DNA from 3 places in the Brevibacillus brevis NBRC 100599 genome. Region 2 is predicted to be linked to each of the others. Evidence: riboswitches for the same ligand, from Rfam matches in the RefSeq annotation. Region 2 holds a riboswitch; each other region holds the start of a gene.

Region 1 (7,418 bases), 2.4 Mb from region 2:
AAAAAGCTTTGGCGGCATCACTGCTCTTCGTGACGTTTCTTTTACTGTGGGAGAGGGTGAGATTGTCGGCTTGATTGGTCCGAATGGTGCGGGGAAAACGACCATTTTTAATATGGCGACGGGCATATTCGAACCAACGACGGGAACCTTTACTTTTGCCGGACAGAAGCTAAATGGAATGGCGCCTAACAAAATTACCGAAATGGGGATTGCAAGGACGTTCCAAAATATTCGCTTATTCGGTCACATGAGTGCGTTGGACAACGTGAAGGTAGGATGTCATTCGCGCATGAAGGCCGGCTTCTGGGCTTCCCTTTTGAAAACATCGGGACAACGTGCGGAAGAAAAGGCGGTGACCAAAAAAGCAGAGGAGCTCCTCGAATTCGTAGGCTTGTCTGACATTGCTGACGTCCGCTCGGATACATTGGCGTACGGTCAACAACGGCGTCTGGAGATTGCACGGGCACTGGCTACTGAACCAAAACTCTTGCTATTGGACGAACCTGCTGCCGGGATGATCGAGACCGAGACGAAAGCACTCATGGAGCTGGTCAAAAAAATTCGCGATGACGGAACGACTGTTTTGTTGGTCGAACACGATATGGGATTGGTCATGAATCTGTGTGAAAAGGTCGTATGCATCAACTTTGGGGTCAAAATTGCTGACGGCACACCAGCAGAGGTACAAAACAATCCAGATGTGATTGAAGCCTACCTCGGCAAGGAGGACGAATAAGATGCTGAACATACAAAACTTGACGACCTCCTACGGTCAAATCAAGGCGATTCGCGGGATAACGCTGGAAGTGCCGGAGGGCAAAATCGTCTCGCTAATCGGGGCGAATGGAGCGGGCAAAACCACAACTATGCGTACGATCGCAGGTCAACTGAAGCCTGAAGCAGGGACGATTACGTTTTGTGGTCAACGCATAGAGGGTTCGAGACCCCATCAGATCGTGAAAGCCGGGCTGGCTTTGGTTCCAGAAGGGCGTGCAATTCTCGGGAAGATGACCGTACTGGAAAACCTGGAGATGGGCGCATTCCAGCGCAACGATGCACAAGGCATCAAGGACGACATGGAGAAGATGATGACGTGGTTCCCCATCCTCAAGGAGCGTCTTTCCCAATTGGGAGGGACGATGTCTGGTGGTCAGCAGCAAATGCTAGCCATTGCCCGCGCATTGATGTCTCGACCGAAGCTGCTGCTTTTGGACGAGCCGTCAATGGGCTTGGCTCCCATTGTGGTGGCAGACATTTTCAAGGTGGTCAAAGAAATCAATGCAGAAGGTACGACCGTCCTGATCGTGGAGCAAAATGTCAAGCAGGCCCTCAAAATCGCTGATTACGGGTATGTGCTGGAGGCTGGGCAAATCGTATTGGACGGCACAGGAGTAGCGCTGTTAAACGACGAGCGTGTAAAAGAAGCATATTTGGGCGGTCGCAAACACTAGGTCTGCCTGTAAAAACTGTCGCCATGGAATGAGGCGGCAGTTTTTTTCGTATGGATTCCATGGTACTATGAAAGATAGAACGTATATTCTCTTATGATGCGAAATGGGAAGGAAGCCGGATACGATGCCAACCAAATTGACGAGAGAGCAAATGGAATATCTTGTTCATCAAGTACAACGCTATTTTAAAGAAGAACGGTCGGAAACACTCGGCAATTTGGAGACGGAAGAGTTGATTGCCTTTTTTTCAAAAGAGCTCGGCCCTTTCTATTACAATCAAGGGGTGCAAGACAGCCGCAAGCTGCTGATGGAACGGATGAGTTCCTTAGAAGATGAACTGTATGTATTGGAAAAGCCAATCCAAAAGAACAAATAGATGCCAGGCAGATATAGAGCAAAGAGGAGAGAGCAGCCATGAACAGCTCCTTAAAAGATAAACTGGCCGTCCTGCCAGATAAACCAGGCTGCTACCTGATGAAAAATGCGAGCGGGGAAATCATTTACGTCGGAAAAGCCAAGGTGCTGAAAAACCGCGTCCGCTCGTATTTTACAGGCAGTCATAACGGGAAGACGCAGCTGTTGGTCAGTGAGATCGTGGACTTTGAGTACATTGTGGTATCCTCAGCGATTGAGGCGCTTATTCTCGAGTGCAACCTGATCAAGGAGCACGACCCGCGCTACAATGTCATGCTCCGCGATGACAAGACGTATCCATACATCAAGATTACGAATGAGGCGCAGCCACGTCTGGAGATTACCCGTAAGGTATTAAAAGATAAAGCCAAGTATTTCGGGCCCTATCCGAATGCCGGAGATGCTTCCGAGGTGAAGAAGCTGCTGGATCGACTCTATCCGTTGCGAAAATGTCGCAATATGCCCAAGCAGGTTTGTCTTTACTACCATTTGGGACAATGTCTTGCGCCCTGTGTGTACGAGGTATCGGCAGAGGAAAACCAGCGTTTGGTGGATCAAATCAGCCAGTTCCTCGATGGTGGCCATGAGGAAATGAAGCAAACCCTCACGGAAAAAATGCTGCAAGCCGCAGAAAACATGGAGTTCGAACGAGCTAAGGAATATCGTGATCAGATCAAGAGCATCGAAGCCGTAATGGAGAAGCAGAAGATCACGTTCACCGATACGATAGACCGCGACATTATCGGGTTTGCCGTGGAAAAAGGCTGGATGTGCATCCAGGTGTTTTATATGCGAAAAGGGAAGATGATCGAGCGTCAGACGACTTCCTTTCCATACTATGGAAGCGAAACCGAGGACTTCATGTCTTATGTGAGCCAGTTCTACTACGACAAGCAAAATGCGCTGCCAAAAGAAATACTGCTCCCGCAAGAGAGTGAGCCAGAGCTTTTGGCTGAGTGGTTGGGCATCAAAGTCCATGCTCCGAAAAGAGGCAAAAAGCATGAGCTCGTGAAGATGGCTACCGAGAACGCCCGTATTGCTTTGCAGGAGAAGTTCGCGCTGATGTCCAAGGACGATGCTCGTACGGTCCAAGCGGTACACAATCTCGGTCACATTTTAGGGATTCCGGTTCCTCATCGAATTGAAGCGTTTGACAACTCCAACATTCAGGGAACAGAGCCAGTGTCTGCAATGATTGTGTTTACAGACGGCCGCCCTGATAAAAAGGAATACCGCAAATTCAAGATCAAAACCGTAGAGGGACCAGATGATTACGGCTCCATGCGCGAAGTTGTTCGCCGTCGTTACTCTCGTCTGCTGAAAGAAAACCAGCCAATGCCCGACCTGATTGTGATCGATGGTGGTAAAGGCCAAATCAGTGCAGCTATGGACGTGCTGGAAAACGAGCTAGGTCTCTATATTCCTGTCTGTGGTCTGGCGAAGGATGAGAAGCACCGCACTGCTCAGCTCATGTACGGAGATCCGCCAGAGCCTGTAAATCTTAGACGTGATAGCTATGAGTTTTATTTGTTGCAGCGTATCCAGGATGAAGTCCACCGTTTTGTTATTACGTTCCACAGACAATCCCGGACAAAAACAATGCTTTCCTCGCAGTTGGATGAGATCCCGGGTATTGGTGAAAAGCGGCGCAAGCTGTTGTTCTCTCATTTTGGCTCGTTGAAAAAAATGCGCGAGGCGACCGTTGAAGACTTCCGCCAATTGGGAATCGGCGACAAGCTGGCAAAAGAAATCATTGGGCATCTGCGTAAGCTGGACACATAGCCAGTGTGGCTTTTGGAACAACCTTTAAAAAGGAATTGATCCATTTTTAGACTCATGATATAATCCGATTCAAACAGAATAGTTAGCCTCACTTCCATTATGGAGTGAGGTAGAGGCGCGAAAACCAAGAGTACCACCCTGAGATCGGGTATCTGTGAAGGGTCGGGAAAGGGGAATTCGCCGAAGTGTGGAGGGAAACCCGCTTTTCTCCATGCTGGGTCTGCGTTGAACAAATGCAGGACTGTCATCTGCACAATGACCAATTGTCAGATGGAGAGCTATCTCACGGTGTGTCAATGTGAGTTTTGATGGTGATAACTGTCAATCTTCGTTGTCCGCGTGTATTGGGAGGGAGGAACCGGTATGTCGAAACAGTAGGCAGCGGCAGGTCTTATTCCTTGTCGGTGCCTTTTTTGTAAAATAAAAATGCAAGACTTTTCCTTATAGAGAGAATAGTGAAAAACCATACGATACGAGATAAATACCAATATTGGATATGAGAAAAAGGGAGAGAAGCCGCATGGGGTTGATCGTGCAGAAATACGGAGGCACCTCTGTAGGTACCATTGAGCGAATTTTACGAGTTGCGGATCGAATTATCAGCTATAAAGAGGAAGGGCATGATGTGGTAGTTGTTGTTTCTGCAATGGGGAAATCTACTGACGTGTTGGTAGACATGGCCAAGCAGATTAGCGCATACCCATCCGAGCGTGAAATGGATATGCTGCTGACCACGGGGGAGCAGGTATCGATCGCGCTTTTGTCGATGGCCTTGCATACAAAAGGCTACGATGCCATTTCTCTTACGGGCTGGCAAGCTGGAATCACCACAGAGGCGATTCACGGAAGAGCACGGATCAAGCAGATTGATCCAGAGCGGATTCAATCCGAGCTCGGTCGTGGTCGTGTGGTGATCGTGGCAGGATTCCAAGGGATCAGTGACGAAGGGGAAATTACGACGCTCGGCCGCGGTGGATCGGATACATCTGCGGTTACACTCGCAGCCAGCTTGAACGCTGAGAAATGCGAAATCTTTACGGACGTGTCCGGGGTTTATACAGCTGATCCGCGAATGGTTCCAGCTGCGAGCAAGCTGGATACGATCTCGTATGATGAGATGCTGGAGCTGGCGAACCTCGGTGCAGGGGTTCTTCATCCTAGGTCAGTTGAGGCTGCGAAAAAATACAAGGTAAGGCTGGTCGTCCGCTCTAGCTTTACTGCCGAAGATGGTACGTACGTTGAGGAGGTTGCCAACATGGAAACAGGAAGAGTAGTAAGTGGAGTTGCACACGATGAAGATGTAGCCAAAATCACGGTTGTCGGCATGCCTGCCAAGGTCGGGACACTCTCCCGTCTGTTCAATACGCTGGCGGACAATCAGGTGAACGTCGATATTATTATCCAAAGCTCTTATGATGCTACTGTTACAAATATTTCTTTTACAGTTGCAGCGGATGACCTGAAAAAAGCACTGGATACGCTGGACAGAAACAAAGAAGAGCTTGGCTTTGAAAAAGTCGATTTCGAGGAAAGCTTGACCAAAGTATCCATTGTCGGCTCTGGAATGATCAACAATCCAGGGGTAGCTGCCGAAATGTTCCGCGTTCTGGCAGAAAAAGAAATTTCTATTAAAATGGTATCAACTTCTGATATCAAGGTTTCTTGCGTCATTCCAGCAGCTTTGACAGAGCTGGCTGTTCGCAGTCTTCATTCGGCCTATGGTCTGGATGTTGAGGAAACCGCGGTTGTGCACGGAGTATAAAAAGATAGATGCTCCCTCTCCCTTCTTATAGGTAGAGGGGGCATTTTGTTCATGACGCCACTTGTACAGAGATGCGTATGTCTGAAGGGCTTTCCATTTCGATTTTGCTGAACGCTTCTTTTTCTTTCCACTGCTCAATCATACCTGCGATGATCCCGGCTTCAAAGGAAAGACTGCAACCTAGTCTTTCTATAGACTGATAGCTAAAAATGGAATGATTGAGTGAATAGACGATCGTTTGCTCGTTCTCCTCGAGGACGTCTAGCTGACCTAATCCAAGCCGAATAAAAGGCATAATCGGGCCTGTTGCAGATTGAATGGGGATTTGGCGACCCATATTTTTTCCTATCCAATAGAGAATATGGTTTTCACTATCGCCTAGCAGGGTGCTAGTAAGCGTTTCGCGTAGAAGATGATAGCCAAGATAGGGCATATTCATTCTCTCTGCATAGGGAATGGTCTCTGGCGGCAATAGTGCTGCAAGCTGATCCTTCTCTTTCATATGTGCTTCCCTCCTGTCTTTACTAGATTATGAGGAGGGACACGCATTCATGACATCGGAATAGAAAAAATAGCTGGACTAAACAAAGTTATTCTATCAATGTATTTAGTACATTGATTGTCTTGACGCTCTGTGTCGACAAGAGTACAATTGGATTTGGTCATAGTTTTGCCCAACTTTTTCTCGTATTTTGACACATTCCGACAAATTCATTTGATCTAGTGAACGCAGTCATTTTGTGAACAGCGTCAAGATCCCGTTCATAAAATGATCGTGGTGGTTTTGCTATGTCTAATGGGTGAGGCAATGGGTTAGGATATTGGGGAAAGGTCTATCAAAACGGTCGAAGCCGTTTTGGACCGCTTGCGGTGATGCTTGACGTTTTTCACAAAATTGAGAGTTACATACATTGAAAGGGGGACCATTGTATGGCGAAAGGCCATAGCTTTCTCAGTCACAAGCTCCACTCACTTCTTGGTTTGTTTCCGATCGGGCTCTTCCTGCTGTTTCACTTGACAGCTAACTACCAAGCGACCCGTGGAGCCGAAGCTTTTAATCAAACAGTTGGTTTGATTGAAAATGTTCCATTCGTATTGGTGCTTGAATTTGTTTTCATCTACCTCCCGATCCTGTTTCACGCTATTTACGGTATCTACATTGCGTTCCAAGCAAAGCAAAACGTAGGGAACTTCGGCTACTTCCGAAACCAAATGTTCTTGTGGCAACGTGTTACAGGAGTCATTACCCTCATTTTTATCGTTTGGCACGTTTGGGAAACCCGTATCCAAAAAGCAATGGGTGCACACGTGGATTTTGACATGATGGCAAACATTTTGAGCAGTCCTGCAATGATCGTATTCTACACTATCGGGATTATTAGCACGACTTTCCACTTCTCCAACGGACTGTGGTCGTTCCTGGTTCACTGGGGAATTACAGTTGGGCCGCGTTCCCAGCGCATTGCAACATTCCTGACTTTGGGCGTATTCGTAATTGTAACCTTCATCGGCTTGCGTGCGATGTCGGCTTTCATTTTGTAGGGATAGGGGGACAAAACACATGGCAAAAGGTAAACTGATCATTGTCGGTGGAGGTTTGGCCGGCTTGATGGCTACCATCAAAGCAGCAGAAAAAGGCGTTCCTGTTCAGCTGTTCTCCCTGGTTCCGGTAAAACGTTCCCACTCTGTCTGTGCGCAGGGCGGTATTAACGGAGCGGTAAATACCAAAGGGGAAGGCGACTCCACATGGGAGCACTTCGACGATACAGTATATGGCGGAGACTTCTTGGCAAACCAACCGCCAGTTAAAGCAATGTGCGATGCAGCACCTGGCATCATCTATATGTTGGACCGTATGGGCGTTATGTTTAACCGTACGCCAGAAGGTCTGTTGGACTTCCGTCGTTTCGGGGGAACCAAGCATCACCGTACCGCTTTTGCGGGTGCGACAACTGGACAACAGCTTTTGTACGCATTGGACGAACAAGTACGCCGTTATGAAGCTGAAG
Region 2 (7,418 bases):
AGCTAGATGAACCAATGCCAGTATGGGCTGTTTTAGCAATTGCCCTGCGACTGCTGGACAAACAGCGAGAGAAGCCATGAGTCCATAAATAAAAATCAAAAGCCCCATTGCCACAAACAAATCTTGTGGGTAATGGGGCTGTTTCGTATAAAAATGCAGTTGCCTCAGTCGTAACGTTGCTTGAGCACGTTGATCAAATCATTTGAGACCTGGACAGCGAATAAAACCTTCCGTCCACCATCCGAATTCCCAGATCGACGCAATATTCCAATCCTTGCGTGACTCCGTACAAAATCCATTCGGAAGAACGGTGGTTGATATCAAAATCAGTGTAAAGGTCAGTGCCATCATTTCGGATCTCTTTGCGGTACGTCACATCAAAAAGGCGTAGGACAAAAGGCAGTTCAGCAAATGGAATAGCAAACTTTCGCTCTATTTCTTGCTCGAACTCCTTCGTCATGCTCCACTCTGCCTGAATGGACTGCTCATCTTTCCAGGCAATGCGTATACTCGGGCCTTCTACATCCGTGGACGATCGCGGGGGATTTGTCTCCATTCGCTCCCATCGTTCCTTTCTTTTACTTGCTATTACCAAGTATATTGGCTTTTCCGTATATTATAGCACGGGGACATGTAAAGTGGAAACGCATCCAAGCCATAATTTTTAGCGTCCAACTGTAAATGTATTTTCACCGACGGTTACATAAGAAGTGAATTTCTCTGATTTCATTTGAACTTGTACTTTATAAGTGCCGTATGCTTCGAGTTTCGTAGATACAAAAGGCTCAGAAAAATAAAAACTGTTTGCATTCTGTGTGGAGTATTTCCACTCTTTCCCTTTAGACACTTCTTTGCCGTCCGGTCCGACCAACACGAGCTGCATGCGCAAGTCTTTGGCGATAGGCGCGTCATCAACCTCTACGAAAACGTTAAACGTACGAGGGACATTTTTATCGCTGTATCCTTTGACAGGGTTGCTGAAAACGACATTTTTATTGCGGGTCTGCTGAATCCCTTCGACCACAATAATATTTACGTTTGGCTTAATCACTTGCAATTTGCCAGATTGCTGATCGTAATCGACGAAACCACCGAGCTTGTTCACTATTGATTCTACAGATTCAGCCTTGGATGCTGGCATTTCACTCGCTACAGTTTCCGCACCGAAAAATACGCGCATCGCACCTTCTCCCAGCGCAGTAGTGCTCCCCACCCCTGCTGCTACAGTCAACGCCAACAAGGCCGAAAACCATGCTTTTTTCATGTCAATAATCCTCCTGTATGTGTGCGCGGCAGCGCTTGTTTTTCCGGAATTTCTTCTCCCTAGTTTATACGTTTGGAAAAGGAAATAGTTGTGCTGCCCTGATAAGTTTTTTCAACAATATCCACATTATCCACAAGCACAAAAACCTTAGGAAGAAAGACTTATACACAGAGATGTTAGTAACTACTTCTTACTCTTGACCAAAATACAGCTGGGAATGACACAGCAAAAAGAGCGGCTATCCAGCCACTCTTTTTTTGCTCCTGACACCTGCTACTCCTGTTGAGAAAGCCAAGTAAAATACCGGGAGACCAGTCGAATAGCAACCTCGATCGCGTCTTCATTGGGCTCAATTTTGGAATGGTGCAAGCCGTATGGCGTTTGCACACCCAGCCAGAATAAAAAGCCGGGGATTTCTTTCAAAAAGTACCCGAAGTCTTCTCCGGTCATAGCTTCCTTGCAGGTGATGAGAGTTACATCATCACATTGCTCCTGTACCCATTGCATGAAGTCTGTCGTTAGCTGCTCCTCGTTGTAAACCTGGCAGTAGCCAACGCCATAGTCAATCGTTGCCTGGCAATCAAAGCCTATTTCCACTCCCTTTACGAGAGATTCAATGCGGCTTTTGACAAGTGCCATCGATTCCATCGAAAAGGTTCGGATCGTCCCTTCTAGCCTGGACTTCTCCGCGATAATGTTTTGCTTCGTCCCGCTCTCCAGCTTGCCAATCGTTACGACGGCAGAATCCAATGGATCGATATTGCGCGAAATAATCGATTGAAGCTGTGTCACCAGATGGCTTCCTGCAACCACCATGTCATTCGCCTTGTGAGGGAAGGCTGCATGCCCCCCTTTGCCGACCAGATCAATGTACAACTCAGAAGTGTTGGCAAACAAAATTCCTGGCTTTGTTGCAATTTGACCAACCGGATATTCTGGCGCGATATGCAGGGCAAAAATGCAGTCCGGTCGCCACTCTGCAAACTCTTCACTTTCCATCATCGGCCAAGCACCGCCAGGGCCTTCTTCTGCCGGCTGGAAGAGGAACAGCAAATCATCTGCGATCGAATGCTCAGTAAAATGCGTCAGGAGGCCAAGAGCGATTGCCATATGCATGTCATGGCCGCAAGCATGCATATACCCTTCATGAAGCGATCGAAACGGATAGGACGTTTCCTCTACGATCGGTAGGCCATCCATATCCGTCCGCCAGGCAATTAGTCGTTTTGGCTTTGTTCCTGCCAGCTTGACCAAAATGCCTGTCCGCCACGTTTTGATCTCGATTCGCTCCTGAGGCAGCTTTTTCAAATAATCGAGCAAGTATTGTTGCGTCTTCACTTCCGCGAAGCCTGGCTCCGGTATTTGGTGCAAATCTCGGCGAATTTGTGTAAACAAGGAAGTCGTCATGGTCTACGCCTCCTTTTTCGAACCTGTTCTTGCTGTTAATTGCTCTTCAAACACAGCAAGGAAACGGTCGACATCGGCTTTTGTCAACGTCAGTGGCGGAAGCAGACGAACAATCGTTTTCTGCGTCACGTCTACAAGGATTCCTTCGTCAAGCAATGCTTGCTGCAAGTGGCTTACCTCTTCCGGGGTGGAAGAGAGCGGAATTCCAACCATCAAGCCTTTTCCGCGAAGAGATTGCAGTTGATCTGGAAGACGCGTTCGCAACGCTTCCAAACCCGACCACAGGTACGCAATCACTTCTTCTACATGAGGGATGAAGGCTGGATTAAGCAATTCGTCCAACACGACATTCCCCAGGGCAGCAGACAATGGCGATGGTGCAAATGTCGTTCCGTGATCCCCCGGTTTGAACTGGTTCATCAGCTTTGGACCAGCGATGACACCGCCGAGTGGAAGCCCTCCCCCTATGCCTTTGGCGAATAGGATGAGATCTGGCGTTACGCCTGCATGCTCATAAGCAAACAGCTTTCCTGTTCTGCCCATTCCTGTCTGGATTTCGTCCATGACAAAGAGCATGCCTTCTTGTTCACAGATGGCAGCTACCTCTCGCAAGAACGCTTCTGTTAGTGGTACGACACCGCCGGAACCCAAGACTGGCTCCATAAGGACCGCAGCGGGTCTTGCCTCCTGGCAAATCGCTCGCAATCCTGCCGTGTCCTCCACATCCAGTTCATAAACAGGAAAAGCTGGCTGAGGAAAGTCTTGATAGACGTGAGCCTGCCTCGTCAGACGTACTGCTCCAAGTGTTCGCCCGTGAAAGCTGTTGCGTAAAACAACGATGCCTTCACGACCTGCTCCCTCGTTTTTCGTCCATTTATGAATCAGCTTGATCGCAGACTCTGTGGCCTCCGCACCAGAGTTGGTGAAAAACACCTTACCGCTGATGCTGTTCGCAACCAAACGCTCCGCTAATCGAATAGCCGGCTTGTTTAAAAATACATTGGAAATATGCAAGAAGCGCTCTCCCTGCTCACGCAGAGCCTGTACAATGCGCGGATGAGAATGCCCCAAAACGTTTACCGCGAGTCCAGTAAACAAGTCGAGATAACTCTTCCCATTCGTATCGTACAAGTAATTTCCTTCGCCTTTCTCTATGGCAATCGGAATTCTTTTATAAGAGGAGACGATATATTGTTCATCGAGCGAACGCCAGTCCATGTGCACTCTCTCCCTTACAGCTGACGTAGCTCCTGCTTGATCTCTGTCTTGGAACGAGTTTTTTCATCGATTTGCTTGATCACACGTGCAGGTGTTCCCGCAACTACTACGTATGGAGGTACATCTTCAATGACGACAGCACCTGCTGCAACAACAGCACCTTTTCCTACGCGTACACCTTCCAGAATGACAGCATTTGCTCCGATGACAACATCATCCTCGACAACAACTGGCTGTGCAGACGGCGGCTCGATAACGCCTGCGATAACCGATCCAGCACCGATGTGGCAGTTTTTCCCGATGGTTCCACGTCCACCTACTACAACATTCATATCAATCATCGTACCTTCACCGATCACTGCACCGATGTTAATGGAAGCACCCATCATGATGACCGCATTGTTACCGATTGTCACTTGGTCACGGATAATTGCGCCTGGCTCAATACGCGCTTGAATCCCTTTTGTATCCAGCAATGGAATAGCGGAGTTGCGACGATCGCTTTCTACTACATAATCTTCAATTTTGTCTGCGTTAGCAGCGAGTACTGGCTCAATCTCTTTCCACTCACCAAAAACAACACCAGTCGGACCAGTAATGAAGGCTTTGGAGCTCGCACCAAAGTCGATTCCTTCCAGGTTCCCTTTCACATATACCTTCACAGGTGTTTTCTTTTCGCTTTTTTGAATAAACGCGATAATTTCGTTAGCATCCATCATGTTCATTGTTACATCCTCCTCAAAATAACAGCATGGTAAATCAAAAAAAGCAATGAGTGCATTCGCTATCTCATTGCTTTTGATACTACGTAAGCAAATCATAAATAGCGCTCCACAAAAAGATGTAAGGTCCCTTGTGACAGGATGTTCATTTTTCATGAAACACCCCAGCCTGTGCTACGTAGGGGCATAGCATAAGCTTCGGCGCTTTAGCCTTTCTTCCTTCTCCTGCCCCCTGGCAGATTACGAAAAGGCTTACTCTTCTTCGGCGCACCTCTATTTAGTGTACATTATATTAATTTTATTTAACTCTACCAAAATCAATGAAACGTGGCAAGATGAAAAAAGTTATTGACAACGATTCTCATTTTCATTAATTTTATTTGTGAGAATGATACTCATTATCTAACTGGAGGTTTTACGTTTTATGAGCATTTTGATGGTATACGCGAGCATGACAGGGAATACACAGGAAATTGCTGAAGCAATTGCAGAAGGTATTCGTTCAACTGGTGCTGAGCTGGAGATAAAAGAAGTAATGGACGCGAATGCAAAAGAACTCGAGGCTTACGACGGAATCTTGCTTGGTGCCTACACATGGGGCGATGGCGAACTTCCAGATGAATGCCTGGATTTCTATGAGGAGATGGACGATATTGACCTTAGTGGGAAAAAGGTTGTTGCTTTTGGCTCTTGCGATTCCGCTTACGAGCATGTCGGTGCAGCTGTTGATATTTTGCTGAAAAAGGCGAGTGAGCGTGGCGCAGAAACTCCTCTGGAAGGTTTGAAAATCGAGCTTTCTCCTACAGCAAAAGAAGTGGAAACTTGCAAAGCATTCGGGGTATCGTTTGCTGAATTGCTCGGCTAATCGATGTTTCCCAAATACTCTGGCACATGCTATACTATCAATCCAACTTTTTAAGGAGGATTGATCTCATGCCACTACATACAGACGAGATTCTGTTACGGCCTCTCCACCAACAAGACGCAGCCGAGCTCCTAGAGCTTCGGCTGCGTAATCATGAATTTCTCCAACCATTTGAACCGATCCGCCCCGCTTCATTTCTGACCCTTCCAGCACAGCAAGAACAGATTTCACAAGCACAGAATGATTTTGAACGTGGTACTGCCTATGCTTTTGGTGTATTCTCCCGGGAATCTGAAAAGATGATTGGACGTGTAGCGTTGTCGAATGTCGCACGCGGCGCATGGCAAAATGCGACGATTGGCTACTTCATGGATCAGACCTGCAATGGCAAAGGCTATACAACACTAGCTGTAAATCTTGCCCTTCGCTTTGCTTTAACGGATATTGGGCTACACAGGGTACAAGCGGCTGTCATGCCTCGCAACCAAGCTTCCATTCGTGTCTTGGAAAAAAACCGTTTTCGCCAGGAGGGGCTATCGTTACGCTATTTGCAAATTAACGGTGTATGGGAGGACCATCTCATCTACGCTCTTACTGCTGAGGAGTGGTCTGTGTAATCTCCATGCTCTTTTCAATCTCGCGCAGCCGCTCCAGGATGCGCCGTTTGCGGTACAGCATCATCCCCGCTTCGGCGACATCCTTTACAGTTGAGCGATTCAAATACGCTCCGAACAAAATACCCGCGATAGGCACCATTTGAAATAACTTTTTCCACCCGAAGTTTTCTGTGTACGTAACCACGACTTCACGCCATCCCTGCAATTGTGCCATTACCTCTCTCTGCGCACTTGGTTCATCAAAGCGGGAGAGCTCAGCGAGTATCGCTTTTTTCCCTACGATGTCTGATGAAGCAAATTGCAAGCATTTGACGACAAACAGCCGCTCCCTCTTCTCTTCCGGTCGATAGCCATAGGCAAGCGCCATCTCTTGTAATACTTTTAGGGATGTCCCCATCAATAGCGGGATATCGATCGCAAGGGTAAATATCCCCCCGAAGCCAGTCGTCGCACCTTGTACCGTGGCAAAATTCGCACGTGAATCCTTCAGCTCCATTGCGACATCATTCATGATTGTAAGCGGTACAGCAGCAATCTCCTCCTTGCCAATTACAGAAGAACCGTATCCCTCTAAGCGTTTGTCAAACCACTTGTATATGGATTCATCCTGCACCAAATAAGTCCCACCTGTCTCGAGAAAGGCTGCCATTTCATCTACGGCTTTTCCCAGCTTCTCCTGAACAAATGCAGGCGTAATCCGATCCAAGAGAACAAAAGGAAGTCTGCCAAGCTTTTCCCAGAACCACAAGTCGTTCTGATCCTTCTCCCAGTCCTCCACTTCGCGTAAGGCCGTAACCAATGTCTCCCTAGACTCTTTCAACCCCAACAACCTCCCTGCCTGCTCACTCAGATTCTCCTCGCTTCCACTGACATTGGTTGCGCAAGATGGACTTGATATAGTCCTGCAACTCTTCTGGCGTGGCGTGGCAGACGAATTCTTTTATATTTCTTACGATCCCCAGCTTCAAATGTTTCACTTGCTCTCCTTCGATCCGAAAGCCGAACTTTTCCAAGATTACCTTCTGTTCATTTGTCACAGAGCTTCCTCCCCTTGTAGTCGAAAACCCCCATGCCAAAATGCAAGGGGGTTTCCTATCTACTATTTCACTTCAATGGTAAGCGTCAATGTTTCATTACGCTCATTTACATCGTTTTTCTTCGTGTACTTTCTTTTGGAGTTGATAACCGTGCAGGTCTTATTGCTGAGCGTATTCGTTACCTTGATCTTGTATTCCCCAGGCTTATCCGTATCGATATACCTGTTCAAATTCAGTGATTCAAGTCCCTCGCTATCGTCGACATCACCTTTGCTGGGCTTGATGCTG
Region 3 (7,418 bases), 2.9 Mb from region 2:
GCTTTTGTTTCAGAGTCAAACAGGCTTGCTTCGTCTTCCATCAATTCTTTCATCGATGCCTTCCCCAATCTATATTGATCGATTGTTGCCTGATAGCGCTCCAATGCGGTTTCTTTCTTTGTTGTACTTTCTTCTAATGCCTTTTTCGCTGCCAGTACCTTCGTATAGTTGTCACTTACTTCTTGACCGATTTTCTTTTGCGTTTTTTGTTTTTGCAGTTCCGCTTTTTTGTGCTCATTTTTTGCAATTATTCCTTTATGTGTGCTTAGTGCGGAATACTCTGCCGTGTAATCAATTCTTACTTGGGTAAAATCTATTTCTGCTTGCGCTTTGATCATCTCAGGACGCTTTTCAAAAGCCTTTGCTTGCAATTGCTCCAGGGAAAGCAGCTCGTGCTGGGTCAGATCAGTCGCGATCATTCTCCATTGTCTGTCTGCTTTTTCATTCAATAAATCGTTGAGCTTGGCCAACGCTTGCTTATAGCTGGCTTCAAGGGCAGCAAGATTTTTGTGAGCTTCTGTTTCTTGGGAGTTCAACCAGTACTGTCTTTGCAAGCTCTTCTTTTGCGCTTTGATCTTGGCGTCTAATGATTGGACTTCGAAGAAAGCTTTATGTACTTGCAATTGAACGGTGTTTTTTTGCGTATTCAGGGCGACTTCATCGGCAACCACTTCTTTGATCGCTTTGGCGGCGTCTTCGAATTTCTTTTTTGCATCAGCCAGAGTTATGACGTCGGATTTTTTGATTTCTTCCTTTTCTCTTAGTGTGATGGATGTTTCGTACTTCGTTATATCTAATTCAATTCGAAGCAGCTCCAGATCAACGCTGTTCTTTATTGCCTGTTCGACTGCGAAATCTAGCGACAAAGGGGAAACATCCGTCTGTTCCGCAGTGGCCACGAGTGGAGCAGCCAGAGCAAAATGGGCACCACCTGTAAGGAGAGAAGTGACTAAAGTTGTACTATAAATGTGTTTGAAGAGCCTGGATTTCATGGGGCAACCTCCTGATTATATATAAAAGAATTTGATAACGATTCTCATTATCAAATCCATGAAAAGTATATATTTCCAATACAATTTCGTCAATAAAAAAATGTTTTTCACCACGTTCTTGGCCAGAACCCCAAAAGAAATCCCCTTCCGGAAAAAGGCAAAGTGAGCAACTGCCAGTTTCCCCAAAGGGGATTTGTTTTTCATAATGGGAAAAGTACTATTCTTTGTCCCTGTTTTCTTTGTTTTCCGTAGCCGACTTGGCAGTTTGGTTCAATGTCCCTTCCTTTGGCGTAAGGGAGTAACCATGCATATTGCTTCCGTTATAACCCATGTCGGGCTTTTCCTGTGAGGTACGATCAGTCATTTGCTTCCCCCTTATTTTGTCCAGTGGACGTAGAGTCTTGCTGCACATACGGATTGTCGACGTCATTTGGTTCCTTGTCCAGATTGGTACGGATTGCGAGCATTGGACTCGTGGGAGGTTGAGCGATCAGTCTGTCATCCAGTTGCTTGAAATCAGGCAGGTCGTTTTCGCGATTGTCAACCATGTTCGTCTCCTCCTTTACGGGTTAGTATATCCACCACCTGCCTGTACATTTCCTTAAATGGAAAAGCAACGGGACCCGGACTACACCAGAAAAAAACAGCCCAAGTCCCAGAAAGTTCGGGAGGGGCTGTGCCGATCATCTTTGTGCAGTTAACTCGTTTTCTTGGCCAGGCTCTTCATAAAAGAAGCAAGATTCGTTTGTAGCAATGGTGTGATCGCTGAAAAGGAAGCATTTTCAGTGAGCGTATTCATTTGACGAACAAATTCAGTGGTGTCCTTTGTATTTACATTCTCGAAGCGGTTAGTGATTTTTGTGTTTTTTAAATCGGAGAGAAGCGTAGCTTGTTCGTTCCGGTATTGTGTGATCCAGTCTGGACGATGTTGCAGCTTTTTGACGAATTGAATCAGCATGCTTACTTTCTCTGTTGGATTGGTTGTGGCCGCTTGCATTTTTTTGTAGGCTTCTGGGTCATACCGCTCCATCAGCTTGGATGGATTAACATAGTCGTTCGGCGCCCCTTGTGGTTTCTGCGGAAGCTCTACGTAACTGACACTGCCAGTTGCAGGGTCAACCTTTCGTGTTTTGGCAACGCCTGCGAGCAGATGGAGGGTATCCAAAAATTCAGCAGCATTTTTCTCATCAGCCATGTATTGGTCTGCCAAATATTTGCCTTGGGTTAAACCGACTTCTACCAAAGCAGCTCTTTCTTCATCGGTGTAGGTGGATTGGGAGTTGAAAAAGTTTTGCTCCAGGATGTGGTCAAAGGCTTTGCGAGCCTCGGGTGGCTTATCTGCGAAAATTTTATCCAAACGCTCATTAATCTCAGTGCTAAAGAAAAATTGGACGCTGTGATGTTCGATGGCATCAGCAGGTAGCTCGCGTGCTTTGTGTGAACGAAGGTCTACCGTATCGGGCTTGGGCAATCCCAGACTAGTTCCCGTCACCATTTTAGGTGCAGTTTGGCTAGTTGGGAGCTGGGGGGTTAGGTAGCGGGAATACGATTGGATTTGCATGTTCTACTCTCCTCACATGGATTCATGTTCAGTCGTGAAGGCAGGAGATCATGTTTACCTTTTATCAGATGACTAGTATGAGTTGTGAGAACGGAAGGAAACGGATCTCAATTGCTTCTTTTCTATACTATCGGCTATTGTGGGGCGGTTTTTAATAGGTTGGCAAATATGAAAAAGGACTCCCGTTCAGATAACGGAAGTCCGTATTTTTCTTCGATTATTTCGTGTGCTCATCCATGCTGAAGTCTACTTGTTCAAGAGGGACGACCTTGGTCTTTTGCGTGATTTTATAAGCGAGCCAAATGAATAGGAAGAGTGGCAGGCCAATGTAAGAGACCAGGACGCCATACCAGTCGACCGTTCCCCCGATGAATGCGGAGTAGTTTTGCCCAAAAATAACGATACAGCAAATGATGAAGGCAAAAATCGGTCCAAACGGGAACCACTTTGCCCGATAAGGCAATTCGCTTAAGTCTCGGCCCTGAGCGATAAACGCTTTGCGGAAGCGGTAGTGACTAATGGCAATTCCCAGCCAAGCGATGAAGCCTGACATACCGGACGCATTCAAAAGCCATACATACACTTCGCCATCCCCAAACAGAGAGGACAGAAAAGCAAGGGCGCCGATGAGCGCAGTCAAGATCAAGGCATTGATTGGTACACCGTTACTTGTTACTTTTGCGAACCATTTTGGTGCTTTTCCTTCCTTCGCCAAGTTCCACAGCATGCGTGTAGAGGCGTACATGCCAGAGTTACCAGCAGACAATACAGACGTGAGAATAACCGCGTTCATGACGGATGCTGCAAAAGCAAAACCGGCATTTTCAAATACTATCGTAAACGGACTGATCGCAATATCCGTAAGGTCGCCACTGATCAGATTTGGATTATCGTATGGAACCAGCAACCCGATGATCAAAATAGCGAGGATGTAGAAGAGCAGGATGCGCCAAAAAATTTGACGGATGGCCTTTGGAATATTGCGGGCAGGGTCTTCGCTTTCCCCAGCTGCTACACCAACCAGCTCTGTTCCTTGGAAAGAGAATCCGGCAATCATAAAGACACCGAGCAGGGCCATGAAGCCGCCATTGAATGGCGCGTCGCCTTTGGTGAAGTTTTGGAAGCCAACTGCTTGACCACCCATAATGCCAAAAATCATCAACACACCGACAATAATAAAGATGATAACCGTTACTACTTTAATCAAGGCGAACCAATATTCAGATTCTCCATAGGCTTTCACAGACAGGAGATTCAAGGCAAACAGCAATCCGAGGAACAAAGCGCTCCACACTATCGCTGGGGTATCCGGGAACCAATATTTCATAATGAGTGCAGAAGCTGACAGCTCGACGGCAATGGTAATCGCCCAGTTGTACCAGTAGTTCCAACCGAGAGCAAAGCCGAGAGATGGATCGACGAACCGTGTGGCATACGTCGAAAACGAACCGGAAACAGGCATAAAGGCTGCCATTTCACCCAAGCTGGTCATTAAAAAGTAAACCATGATACTAATAGCGAGATAGGCGACTAAAGCTCCACCTGGTCCGGCGGAATGAATCGAGCCTCCACTCGCGAGAAACAATCCCGTCCCAATCGAGCCGCCGATGGCGATCATCGTCAGGTGTCGGGCTTTCAAACCACGTTGCAATTGATTTTGTGACATAAGCTACTTGCACGACCTTTCTTGATTTTTGAGAAGGAAGGTCGGAAATTAAAAAACCGCCATAGCCAAAAAAATGGCATAGGGCGGTATCATCCAATCCCCACCAAGCCTTCACTGAAGATAGCTCACCACGTTTGCTTGGCATGCAAACGTGACAGTTCTGCCCCTTTCGAGTACAGCCCCAACCCAATCGCACAGAGACGCGATATGAGCTTCGGCGGATTTTCCTTACCTGGAGTCATTGATTTTCTCTGAATCTCGTACAGGATGATATAAAAGCCGCGACCTCTATCCCCACCGTGAAAGATGAGGATAACATGTATGAAATTATGTGATTTAACAACTATAAAGGATTGTTCGGGATTAATCAATGTGAAATTTTGTTATTCAAATGAGCGTCTGGTGGGCCAGGAGCCTTGCAGCTTGCGAACTTGGACGATTTGTCCCGTATGAAACGCATCATGCAAGACAAGACTCATTACGTTTTGGTAAATGGGTGTATAGGTAGCCATCTGGTTTAACTCTTCATCCGTCAGCAAGGAAAGCTGTTCATGAATGTGGCGGTGGACGCTTTCCATTTTCAAGAGGGTAGCTTGCCAAGCGTCTTCGTCAGCGGGACCACCGGATGGGGTGAAGGTATCATCGTTCGTCTCCGCGGAGCCAGGGAATTCGGTGCCCAAAAGACGATGCAAGAGGCGTTCTTTGTAATAAAGAAGGTGGCTGACGTTTTCCCAGATGGTGTTGGCTGCTTCTCCCACAGGGCGCCAGCTAGCCTCCGCTGCTGATATCCCGGAAAGCGCTTCTTTTAGGGGTGGATACCAGTCTTCCTTGTCATACGCACATTCCCATCCGTGCAAAAGCAATTCCTTCCGATTCATACGCTTCCTCCTCGTCTGTGAAACAGATTGATGAAACGCTATAATAGCAATAAGAAATGAAATTGTAACTGGTTAATCTAGTTACGGTGGTTACGAATAAAGATTACCATATCCTGTATGGTCATACAAGAGGGAAAAATGAAGGGTTTCGTCAGGAGAGTGGATGACATGGACTGGCTTTGTATCGATTTTTTAAATAGTGATTGGCGGGATTGGCGCGGTTCTGGTCGTTGGGAAAATCGCCTAGAGAACCAGGAATGGCTGTCATCCTTTTTGCAAACATACAACCTAACCGCTCCGCTGCCGATGAATGAGGCGTATGCCGCGTCTCTTTTGCAATTGCGGGAGCGTTTGAGACGTATGCTGGAAGCCGTTGTCCGTGGAGACCGATTCCAAGAGGAGGACCTTGCGGAATTGAACAAAGTGTTGGCTCTCGCCCCTTTTCATATACAGGTGTTGTATGTGGATGAGGAGGGCGGCTACAGGCAAAAGCAATCCAGTCAAGCAGAGGGATGGCCCCTCGTCATGGCACAAATTGCGGCTTCTTTCGCGGAGCTGCTTGCCCCGCAGCATCTGGAGCGAATCAAAATATGTGACAACGAGGATTGCCGCTGGGTGTTTTATGATGAAAGCCGCAACCGGGTGCGCCGCTGGTGCGATGACAAAATGTGCGGAAACCTGATGAAGGTGCGCCGTTTTCGTGAGCGGAAAAAGGAGAAAGGGTGATGCGCATAGGCTCACCCTTTTTATCTGTTCGTTATGAAGCTGGGGTCAATTGGATCAGCTGAGGGTAGATGGTCGAGCCCGCTGCTACGATGCCTGTGCTTTTCCAGCAAAAATCATTCCCCTGTGTATCCGTAATTTTGCCTCCGGCTTCCTGGACCAGAAGGGCACCAGCCAGCCAATCATACACCCCTTCACCGTATTCCCAGTAACCGTCGAGTCGTCCGCACGCCACATAGGCCAGATGGAGTGATACCGCGCCTTGCATGCGGATGGCAAAAGCTTCTGGCATCACTCGCGTCAAGGAATTCGCTGTATACTTTCCGACCAAGAGGTTCATCGGCTCAGAGGAAGCAAAGAGCGTCCCTAGAATGCACTCACTCAGAAGCGATTTGGATGAGGTACTAATTTTTTGTCCGTTTAAAAAAGCTCCACGCCCGTCAATTGCTGTAAATAGTTCATCACGGCATGGATCATAGACAAAAGAAACAACCGTGCGTCCTCCGTCAATCAGGCAGAGGGAAGTAGCCCACATCGGCATTTTTTGTAGAAAGTGAACGGCTCCATCGATTGCATCTATCACCCAATAAGGACTTGTGAATTCAGGCTTTTCCTGTGCACCCAGATCGAATTCGGCGTCAGAGAATTGATAGGTGGGGAACCGCTCGGATAATGAGCGCTTTAATCGAGCTTCAACCACGGGATTCACCTCTTCAAAGCGTTTAGCCATTGCTTCCTTGCTGTGGCAGGGCGCGCCTTTTTCAAATTCCACTAGCAGCTCCATTCCAGCACTTCTTACCAGTTCCTCGCAAAATTGCACATCTTGTAGATTCATAACAATTCCCATCCCTTCTCTTTTTTGGTGAAAATTAGGTAGTATGTTTGAATACTACTATATAAAAATCAGCTCGTCAACACCACGGAAATATCGAGATTCACAATTTATGCACATGTGCAGCGTGTTTGAGACATAATAAGTAGCATCATACATAGGGGCGGAAACGAGGTGGGCAGGATGAGTCAAGCGCGTAAAAAATGGTTCCAGGCACTCGTATTGGTGACACTTGCAGCGATTTGTCTGGCTATATGGTATTTGCAGCCATATCAGCCCGATCAGGCAGCACTAACGGCCATGCAAGGCGGTGAAGGGATAACAGTCATGGATACGAATGACTGGATTATCTTCCAAGGCGGGGAGTCACGCGAACCGGGACTCATCTTATATCCGGGAGCACTCGTCAAACCGGAGAGCTATGCACCGATTGCCCGTTCCTTGGCAGGCTCCGGCTACCATGTTTTTCTCGCACGAATGCCGCTGAATTTGGCTGTAAGTGATATGACGAGAGCGACACAAGTATTAAAGGCGTATCCGAATAAAACGTTTGTCATCGGAGGACATTCACTCGGTGGTACTATGGCAGCTCAATTCGCAGCAAACCACCCGGACAGAATCAACGGCGTGTTTTTACTGGGAGCGTATCCAAACAGTCAGGGGAACCTAAAGAAGGTGAATTTGCCTGTGCTGTCTTTGCTCGGGTCTCGCGACGGTGTGATTAATATGGAAAGGTTTGAGGAGAGCAAGCAATATTTGCCGGAGC

Evidence for each region. Region 2 has a riboswitch for lysine ahead of dapD (2,3,4,5-tetrahydropyridine-2,6-dicarboxylate N-acetyltransferase). Riboswitches for the same ligand answer to the same signal wherever they lie in the genome.
Region 1: another riboswitch for lysine. It lies ahead of BBR47_RS08740 (aspartate kinase); the one in region 2 lies ahead of dapD (2,3,4,5-tetrahydropyridine-2,6-dicarboxylate N-acetyltransferase).
Region 3: another riboswitch for lysine. It lies ahead of BBR47_RS05960 (amino acid permease); the one in region 2 lies ahead of dapD (2,3,4,5-tetrahydropyridine-2,6-dicarboxylate N-acetyltransferase).

What each region holds. Positions count from the first base shown of each region.
Region 1 is NC_012491.1:1,734,774-1,742,191, forward strand. Features, by position in the region: gene BBR47_RS08720 (ABC transporter ATP-binding protein) at 1-736, shown strand, start outside; gene BBR47_RS08725 (ABC transporter ATP-binding protein) at 738-1,451, shown strand; gene BBR47_RS08730 (DUF2164 domain-containing protein) at 1,576-1,827, shown strand; gene uvrC (excinuclease ABC subunit UvrC) at 1,866-3,647, shown strand; lysine riboswitch at 3,750-3,936, shown strand; gene BBR47_RS08740 (aspartate kinase) at 4,168-5,409, shown strand; gene BBR47_RS08745 (YslB family protein) at 5,459-5,911, opposite strand; gene BBR47_RS08750 (succinate dehydrogenase cytochrome b558 subunit) at 6,340-6,951, shown strand; gene sdhA (succinate dehydrogenase flavoprotein subunit) at 6,971-7,418, shown strand, end outside.
Region 2 is NC_012491.1:4,084,949-4,092,366, forward strand. Features, by position in the region: gene BBR47_RS19535 (glycoside hydrolase family 73 protein) at 1-80, shown strand, start outside; gene BBR47_RS19540 (DUF4912 domain-containing protein) at 194-556, opposite strand; gene BBR47_RS19545 (hypothetical protein) at 665-1,264, opposite strand; gene BBR47_RS19550 (N-acetyldiaminopimelate deacetylase) at 1,538-2,671, opposite strand; gene BBR47_RS19555 (aspartate aminotransferase family protein) at 2,675-3,889, opposite strand; gene dapD (2,3,4,5-tetrahydropyridine-2,6-dicarboxylate N-acetyltransferase) at 3,904-4,614, opposite strand; lysine riboswitch at 4,706-4,895, opposite strand; gene BBR47_RS19565 (flavodoxin) at 5,036-5,476, shown strand; gene BBR47_RS19570 (GNAT family N-acetyltransferase) at 5,545-6,093, shown strand; gene BBR47_RS19575 (EcsC family protein) at 6,068-6,922, opposite strand; gene BBR47_RS19580 (hypothetical protein) at 6,936-7,130, opposite strand; gene BBR47_RS19585 (hypothetical protein) at 7,193-7,418, opposite strand, start outside.
Region 3 is NC_012491.1:1,151,363-1,158,780, forward strand. Features, by position in the region: gene BBR47_RS05940 (TolC family protein) at 1-992, opposite strand, end outside; gene BBR47_RS31175 (hypothetical protein) at 1,210-1,356, opposite strand; gene BBR47_RS05950 (hypothetical protein) at 1,349-1,540, opposite strand; gene BBR47_RS05955 (hypothetical protein) at 1,690-2,553, opposite strand; gene BBR47_RS05960 (amino acid permease) at 2,771-4,219, opposite strand; lysine riboswitch at 4,333-4,518, opposite strand; gene BBR47_RS05965 (DinB family protein) at 4,603-5,097, opposite strand; gene BBR47_RS05970 (CGNR zinc finger domain-containing protein) at 5,266-5,823, shown strand; gene BBR47_RS05975 (inositol monophosphatase family protein) at 5,855-6,655, opposite strand; gene BBR47_RS05980 (alpha/beta fold hydrolase) at 6,836-7,418, shown strand, end outside.